One region of the Rothia endophytica genome, then DNA from elsewhere that is predicted to be linked to it. Evidence: riboswitches for the same ligand, from Rfam matches in the RefSeq annotation. Region 1 holds a riboswitch; the other holds the start of a gene.
The links. Region 1 has a riboswitch for thiamine pyrophosphate ahead of ABD982_RS10585 (ECF transporter S component). Riboswitches for the same ligand answer to the same signal wherever they lie in the genome.

Region 2: another riboswitch for thiamine pyrophosphate. It lies ahead of thiM (hydroxyethylthiazole kinase); the one in region 1 lies ahead of ABD982_RS10585 (ECF transporter S component).

What each region holds. Positions count from the first base shown of each region.
Region 1 covers NZ_BAABKP010000007.1:29,369-33,020, reverse strand. The annotation lists gene ABD982_RS10590 (ABC transporter ATP-binding protein) at 1-888, opposite strand, end outside; gene ABD982_RS10585 (ECF transporter S component) at 930-1,538, opposite strand; TPP riboswitch at 1,595-1,701, opposite strand; gene ABD982_RS10580 (DUF4235 domain-containing protein) at 2,029-2,298, shown strand; gene ABD982_RS10575 (MFS transporter) at 2,422-3,652, shown strand, end outside.
Region 2 covers NZ_BAABKP010000001.1:1,445,493-1,449,144, forward strand. The annotation lists gene nrdR (transcriptional regulator NrdR) at 1-364, opposite strand, end outside; gene hisD (histidinol dehydrogenase) at 364-1,683, opposite strand; TPP riboswitch at 1,862-1,958, shown strand; gene thiM (hydroxyethylthiazole kinase) at 1,948-2,760, shown strand; gene thiE (thiamine phosphate synthase) at 2,760-3,395, shown strand; gene ABD982_RS06455 (bifunctional hydroxymethylpyrimidine kinase/phosphomethylpyrimidine kinase) at 3,392-3,652, shown strand, end outside.

The DNA of each region.
Region 1 (3,652 bases):
CACCGCAGGCAGATCCAGCGGGTAGGGCGCCGGGGGGCTATCTTTAAGCGCTCGTGCGCGGCGGCGAATATCTCGCTTCCGAGGCAAGAGTCGGGTGGTGACCAGATCTTTGCTCGTCAGCAGTTGCTCACCGGGTCTGGACGCCGGCTGCGGTAGTTGGGGGGTGAAGCCCGGCACCCATACCCCGGCGTCAATGAGTTCCTCTCTCGCCTCGCGGAAGACCTGATCGGGTGTGCCATCATGGGTAATCCCTTGAGCGCCCAAGATAATGACCCGATCCATATATTCGGCCCAGATACCCACCCGGTGCTCAATAACCACCAGGGTTGAACCAGTAGTAGCCTGTGCCGCGATGACGGCGTCCCTCACTTCAAGCACCCCGGCGGGGTCGAGATTGGCGGTGGGTTCATCCAGCAGGAGAGCTCCGGGTTGCATAGCAAGAATACCCGCTAAACCCAGGCGCTGTTTCTGGCCACCCGAAAGCTGGTCTGTAGGGTAATCCAGGGGCAGGTGGTCAAGACCCACTGCCGCTAGAGCGACGTCTACCCGCTGCCAAATTTCTTCCCGCACAACGCCTAGGTTTTCTGGCCCGAAGGCAACGTCATCACCCACCCGGGCTAACACAATGGAGCTTTCCGGGTCCTGCTGCATGAGCCCAGCCGGCACCTGCTCAGTCAGGGCATGTGCGCCACCCACCGTCAGCGAACCACTGGCAGATTGCCCGTCGGCGTCCTGAGCTACCCCGCCCATAGCGTGCAAGAGGGTTGTTTTACCGGCACCGGAGTGCCCCAGCAGCAAGACTTTCTGCCCCGCAGGGATCTCAAAGGTCAGATTATTGAAAGCAGGCTGGTCCCGGCCCGCGTAGTGCCAGCCGAAGTTCTCTGCCACGATGGCAGCACTCGACCGGGACCTTGATCGGAGACTAGACATTACCGGGCAGAAGAACCTCGGCGCGACCGGCCTGAAGCCAGGGAGTCCAACACACCGGTAGCTTCCAGCGCCCTCCCCAAAAGCCACATCAACAGACCCGCAATTACCAGACCAGATAGGGCACCGCTAGCTACATAGATCACCTGGTTAACCGCACTGAACTGGCCGGCATAGTAAATAATGACCTCGTTCAGCCCCATGGCAAAGCCGGACACCGCACCGGCCAACAGCATGACCGGCAGGTTCCAGGCACGGTAAAGAAAGATAGCAAAGACCAGCTCAGCAGCCGCGCCCTGAATTAAACCAGAAATAAGAATAGGCAGGCCAAAAGAGCCAGGCCCAATAAAAACAGAAATCAGGGCAGCCAACAGCTCACAGTACAGTGCCGCACCAGGCTTACGAATCAGGTAAGCCCCCAAAGTGCCCGCAATCAGCCAGCCACCACCAATCAGCGGTAGTAACTGCGGCGCAGTTGCCGCCAACAGTGTCTGGGTCACGGGGTAAACCCCCAAATTCCACAGAGCAAAAACTAACGAGCAAGCCACAGCAATCACCGAAGCAATCACAATCTCATTAACCCGCCACGCGGTAGAACGCTTTTCAGCCATAAAAATAACCTTCCTATACATGTAGGAAGGGGGGACCCAGGCACCGGGTGGCACCTGTTTCCGAGAACTCGACTCCCTATCGCAGGTACTAACCGGATCAGGTTCGAGGGTCTGCGCCTAGCGCACTCTCAGCGCCGATGGTGGCGCTCCCCTGTCGATACCCGCAACTATGCGAGCAGTTCAAGTGTAGAACTCCCCCAGTATAACCACTAGGGCGAGCCAACGAAAGCTTCCCTGTATCGATGCCTTGCTCTGGGTTACTTATAGTCAAGCGTAGCGGGGGCTTTCGTCCCGCCAGCTGACCCTCTGATGATTCGCGCTGAGCGCTCGCAATAATCTCTGGCAGCCCCGAATCCCCTGGAGGGAGGTAAACCCATCACCACGCTTCTACTGATTCTCGCCCAATAGGCGGCAGAGAGCACAGGCTACTGATAGTCTTGGTTCGGAACGGCGTTTCGCCCCCTATTTCACTGACTGAAAGGTCTGAACTATGAATCCTCTCATCAAGATTGCTGGCACTGCTGCTTCACTCGGCGGCGTTGCCCTGGCAAACAAGGTGCTCAGCGCAACCTGGACCAAAATCACCGGCAACCAGCCTCCCGAGAATAACCCCGATGAGGACGAGCGCTGGCGCGACATCATTCTCTGGTCGCTGATTACCGGTCTGGTAGGCACCATTATCAAAGTTGCGGTTACCCGCGCCCAGTACCAGCTTGAAGCTAAGTCCGGTGACAAGACCACCGATCAGGCTGAGATCTAAGAAATAGTTACCAGGAACGGCAGGCTTTAAGGCCTGCCGTTTTTGTATCTGTTTTCCATCTTTTCATGAAAGGGTAGCGATAATATATCCATCGCCTGCGCCCAAACCAACTAGCATGTGTCTATGACCTCACCTGTTTCAGCCGCTGATAACCACTCCACCCCAGCGCCGGCATCCAAAAAAATGATTGCCGCGTGGACGCTTTGGGACGTTGGAAACGCTAGCTTCAACGCCATCATGACGACCTTCGTGTTCGCGGTCTATCTAACCAGCTCTAGCTTTGGAGAAGAAGGGCACCCCGCAGCGGTTCTTTCGGTAGGTCTCACCATTGCCGGTGTATTCATCGCCCTGCTTGCCCCCATCTCGGGTCAGCGGGCGGACGCCTCGGGAAAACGAGGTCTGTGGCTGGGGGTCAATAGCGTGCTACTGGCGGTCATTATGGCCTTCTGCTTCTTCGTAGCGCCCTCCCCTGACTACCTCATCCTGGGTGTTGTTCTGCTGTCCCTAGGCAACCTGGTCAATGAATTTGCGGTGGTCAACTACAACGCGCTGCTACCCGCTATTTCAACCAAGCAGACCATCGGCAAGATTAGCGGAACAGGCTGGGCAGCAGGCTATTTCGGCGGTATTCTTGCCCTAGCAATCGTCCTGGTCGGTTTCGTTTCCCCGGGTATTCTGGGCATTCCCGAGGACGGTGCCTACAATCTGCGCGCCGTCGCGGTTTTCTCGGCCATCTGGGCTATTGCCTTCTCTTTGCCTCTCATGCTGGCAGTGCACAAAATCTCTCCCGCCCCCCGCAGTGTAGAGCCTCAGAAGAGCATCCTTGACTCCTATCGGGACCTCTTCGCCACCATCCGTCGTCTCTACCGCGAAGCTCCCACCACCCTCTACTTCCTACTTTCCTCAGCGGTCTTCCGTGACGGTCTTAACGGCATCTTTACTTTTGGCGGTATCCTGGCCGCGAACTCCTTTGGTTTCAGCACCAATCAGGTTATTGTCTTCGCCATCTTTGGCAATATCGTTGCCGGTGTGGGTGCACTGCTCGGCGGGCGTATGGACGACCGCTTTGGCCCCAAACGAGTCATCGTTTTCTCCCTGGTTGCCCTTATCGCGGCCGCTCTGCCTCTGCTCTTCTTCCCCAGTAGCACCATGTTCTGGATCTGCGGGCTTACCCTCTGCGCCTTCGTTGGTCCGGCACAATCCGCCGCACGTTCCTACCTGGGCAGGCTGGTTAATGAGGGCAACGAGGGCGAGCTCTACGGCCTTTACTCCACGACCGGAAGGGCCGCCAGCTTCCTCTCACCCGCTCTCTTCGGCCTCTTTGTCACTTGGTTCGGCGCTGAGCTTTGGGGTA
Region 2 (3,652 bases), on a different contig from region 1:
GATAGGCTACGGTGTCCAGACGTGAAAGCGGCTCCAGGATGCTCAGGCCCACTTCGTGGGCATCAATTTCTGCCAGACCTTTAGCACGAATGGACTCTTCAACTTCCTGGGCCAGCTTAGCCAGGTCGTCCTCCCCGACAGGGCGCCCCTGACAAGCTTTACGCACACCGGAGATAATTTTTCCTCGGTTGAAAGGCTCGGTCACCCCGGATCGCTTGATGACCGCAACGGCGGTAGTTTCTACGGTGGTGAAACGTTTACCGCACTCGGTGCACTGGCGGCGGCGGCGGATAGCGCCGCCGTCATCGGTTGTACGGGAGTCAACAACGCGGGAATCGGTGTGACGGCAGAAGGGGCAGTACATTAGTTGCCTTTCGTGCGTGCGGTAATGGCCTCACCATGGGCGGGCAAATCTTCGTCTTCAGCGACAGCGACAATAGCGTCACCGATTTCTGCTAGAGCTTCTTCAGAGTACTCAATCAGCTGCACCGCTTTCATGAAGACGGTGGTATTCAAACCTGAGGCAAATGCGGCCGACCCACCGGTGGGAAGCACGTGGTTAGAACCAGCAGCGTAATCCCCCAGAGGCACAGGCGAAAAACCGCCGATAAAAATAGCGCCAGCATTACGGACGCGGGCAGCGACGGCCGCGGCGTCCTCAGTGTGAATTTCAAGGTGCTCAGCGGCATAGGCGTCTGCCACAGCAATGGACTGATCCAGTGAGTTGGTGAGAATAATGCCGGACTGGGGGCCCGACAGGGCGGTGGCGACACGCTCGGCGTGTTTGGTGGAAGCCGCGCGAGAGGTGATGGCCTCGGTGACTGCCTTAGCTAGAGCCGAGCTGTGGGTAATCAAAATTGACCCGGCGTTAGGGTCATGCTCAGCCTGGGAAATGAGGTCAGCCGCTACGTAGTCTGGGGTGGCGGTGTCATCCGCAATGACCGCGATTTCGGTGGTTCCGGCTTCGCCATCCACGCCTACCACGCCCTGCAGAGCTCGTTTTGCCATGGCGACGAAGATGTTACCGGGGCCGGTGATGGTGTCGACCGGCTCTAGGGTTTCACCGTCGTCATCAATACCGTAGGCCATAGCGGCCAGCGCCTGGGCGCCGCCGATAGCCCAGACCTCGGTGACCCCCAAGAGGCCGGCTGCCGCCAGGATGGTGGGGTGGGGCAGACCGCCGAATTCTTTTTGGGGCGGGGTGCACAGCACCAGGGAGCCAACATCAGCCGCCTGTGCGGGCACAGTGTTCATGATGACGGATGAGGGGTAAACGGCCAGACCGCCGGGCACGTAGACGCCAGCACGGCGTACGGGCGTCCAGCGGTTGGTGAGCTTAGCGCCGGGGGCTACTTCGATAGTTTTATCGTCAGGACGCTGGGCGGCCGCAAAGGCGCGGGTGCGGGCGATGGCGATTTCAAGACCCTCACGCACCGCAGGGTCTAAGGCGGCAACCGCACCGTCAATGGAGGACTGGGGCACGCGCAAGGCGCCCTGGGTTACGCCGTCAAAACGCTGTGAGAGCTCGCGCAGGTAGGGGGCGCCGTCGGCGCGTACCCTGGCGATGATGTCTTCGACGGTGGCGAGAGCGTTGCCCACATAGTCACTGGTTTGGCGAGGAACAATCTGGCGCAACTCCTTATAGGAATGGCTGGTGCCGCGCAGGTCGATGGTGCGCAGCATTGGGGCTGCCGGGCTCTGGGTGCTATCGATAGTGCTCACACCTCTATTTTATAGGGGGCGTCAAATACCAGCATCCATGACAGGCATAACTCAGCGGGTTCGGTTGAATAACATTTTAATCCGCTGAGCAACGTAACTAGCAATGTAACTACGGGCACATTTCACCTGCTACCATGGTGAGTACCACTCGGGGTGCGCCGTCTCTGGCGCTGAGATTGAACCCGTTGAACCTGCTCTAGTTAGTATTAGCGAAGGGAATGTGTGATGACTCCATCCAGCATGCCAATTGAGATCATTAACCGTACTGTCCGGGCTCGCAACCCTCTGGTGCACTGTCTGACCAACTCGGTAGTTCAGGAAATTTCAGCCAATGTTCTTCTGGCAGTGGGCGCCTCCCCCGCGATGGTGAGCCACCCCGAGGAATCAGGCCAATTCGCAGCAGTGGCAGATGCCCTGCTCATTAACATGGGCAATCCAGACCCCTACTATGTGGAGTCCATGCGTAGCGCCGTCAAAGTAGCGACTGCACACGGTACACCCTGGGTGCTTGACCCGGTAGCTGTCGGCGGATTGACGGTTCGTACTGAACTATCCGTCGAGTTACTTACCTCCAAACCCACCGTTATTCGCGGCAACCCCTCAGAAATTCTCAACCTTCACGCTGCTTTCACCCAGCAAGAGCGCTCCGGAGGCCGAGGAGTTGACTCCACCGATTCTGGTGAAGCGGCCCTGGATGCGGCGATAGCCCTAGCTCGCGAAACCGGCCGGGTGGTTGCCCTCTCAGGGGCCACCGATATCATTGTCTCCACCCATCGAATCACCCGTGTTAGCGGCGGCAGTGCCTTCATGCCTTTAGTAATCGGCACAGGCTGCTCCCTGGGTGCCGTCGTCGCTGCGTACTTGGCAGCCTGGGATGACGCCCACGAAGCCGCGGCCGCCGCTCACGCCATCTTCGCTACGGCTGCCGAATACGCTCACCCCCTTGCAAAAGGTCCGGGAACGTTTCGTGAGGCATGGCTCGATGGGCTTCACCTTGCTGAAGGGTGCACCGCCAGCTGTGAAACCGAGGTGCTCTAATGAAAGGTAACTACGGCCTATACCTGGTCACGGATTCTGGCATGGCTGGCGGGTGGCAGAAGGTAGCCGGAGTGGTTGCCGAAGCTATTGACGGTGGCGTGAATACCGTCCAGGTACGCGACAAAGAGCTCGACGATACAACCTTCTCTGCCCTCGTCGAGTCAATTCTTTCCGTCACCGAACCCGCAAAAGTTCCCCTCATCGTCAATGATCGGGTGGAGGTAGCTGCCCGCTTTAGCCTTGATGTGCACATCGGCCAGGGCGACATGCCCCTGGAGACCGCCCGTGAATTACTCGGTGCTGGGCCCCGAATCGGGCTGTCGGTGGGAACCCACGCCGAGCTCCGGGCAGCACTGAGTGGTAGCATTCGCCCCGACCTTATCGGGATGGGGCCGGTCTACGCTACCAACACCAAGAAGGATGCGGGGGCAGCGCTTGGCGTGAATACTTTGCAGGCGCTAGCGGCCGATGCCGCTGCATCAGGTATTTGTTCGGTCGCCATTGGCGGGCTCAATACCAGCAACATCGCTGAGGTCAGCAGGACGGGTGTTGCAGGTTGCTGCGTGGTATCTGCGATTATGGCGGCTACTGATCCAGCCGAGGCTGCCCGTTCTTTGAAGGAGTTGATGGCATGATAGCTCGTGTCCTTTCTATTGCCGGTACCGATCCCACGGGGGGCGCAGGTTTACAGGCTGATGTGAAGTCCATTGCTGCAGCCGGTGGCTACGGGATGGGGGTAGTAACCTCTCTGGTGGTGCAGAACACCCGTGGAGTCCAGCAGGTACATACCCCTGACCCGGATTTTTTGGAAGCCCAGCTACGGGCTGTCAGTGATGATGTAATTATTGATGCGGTCAAGGTCGGGATGATCGCCGACCAGGCCTCTGCTGCG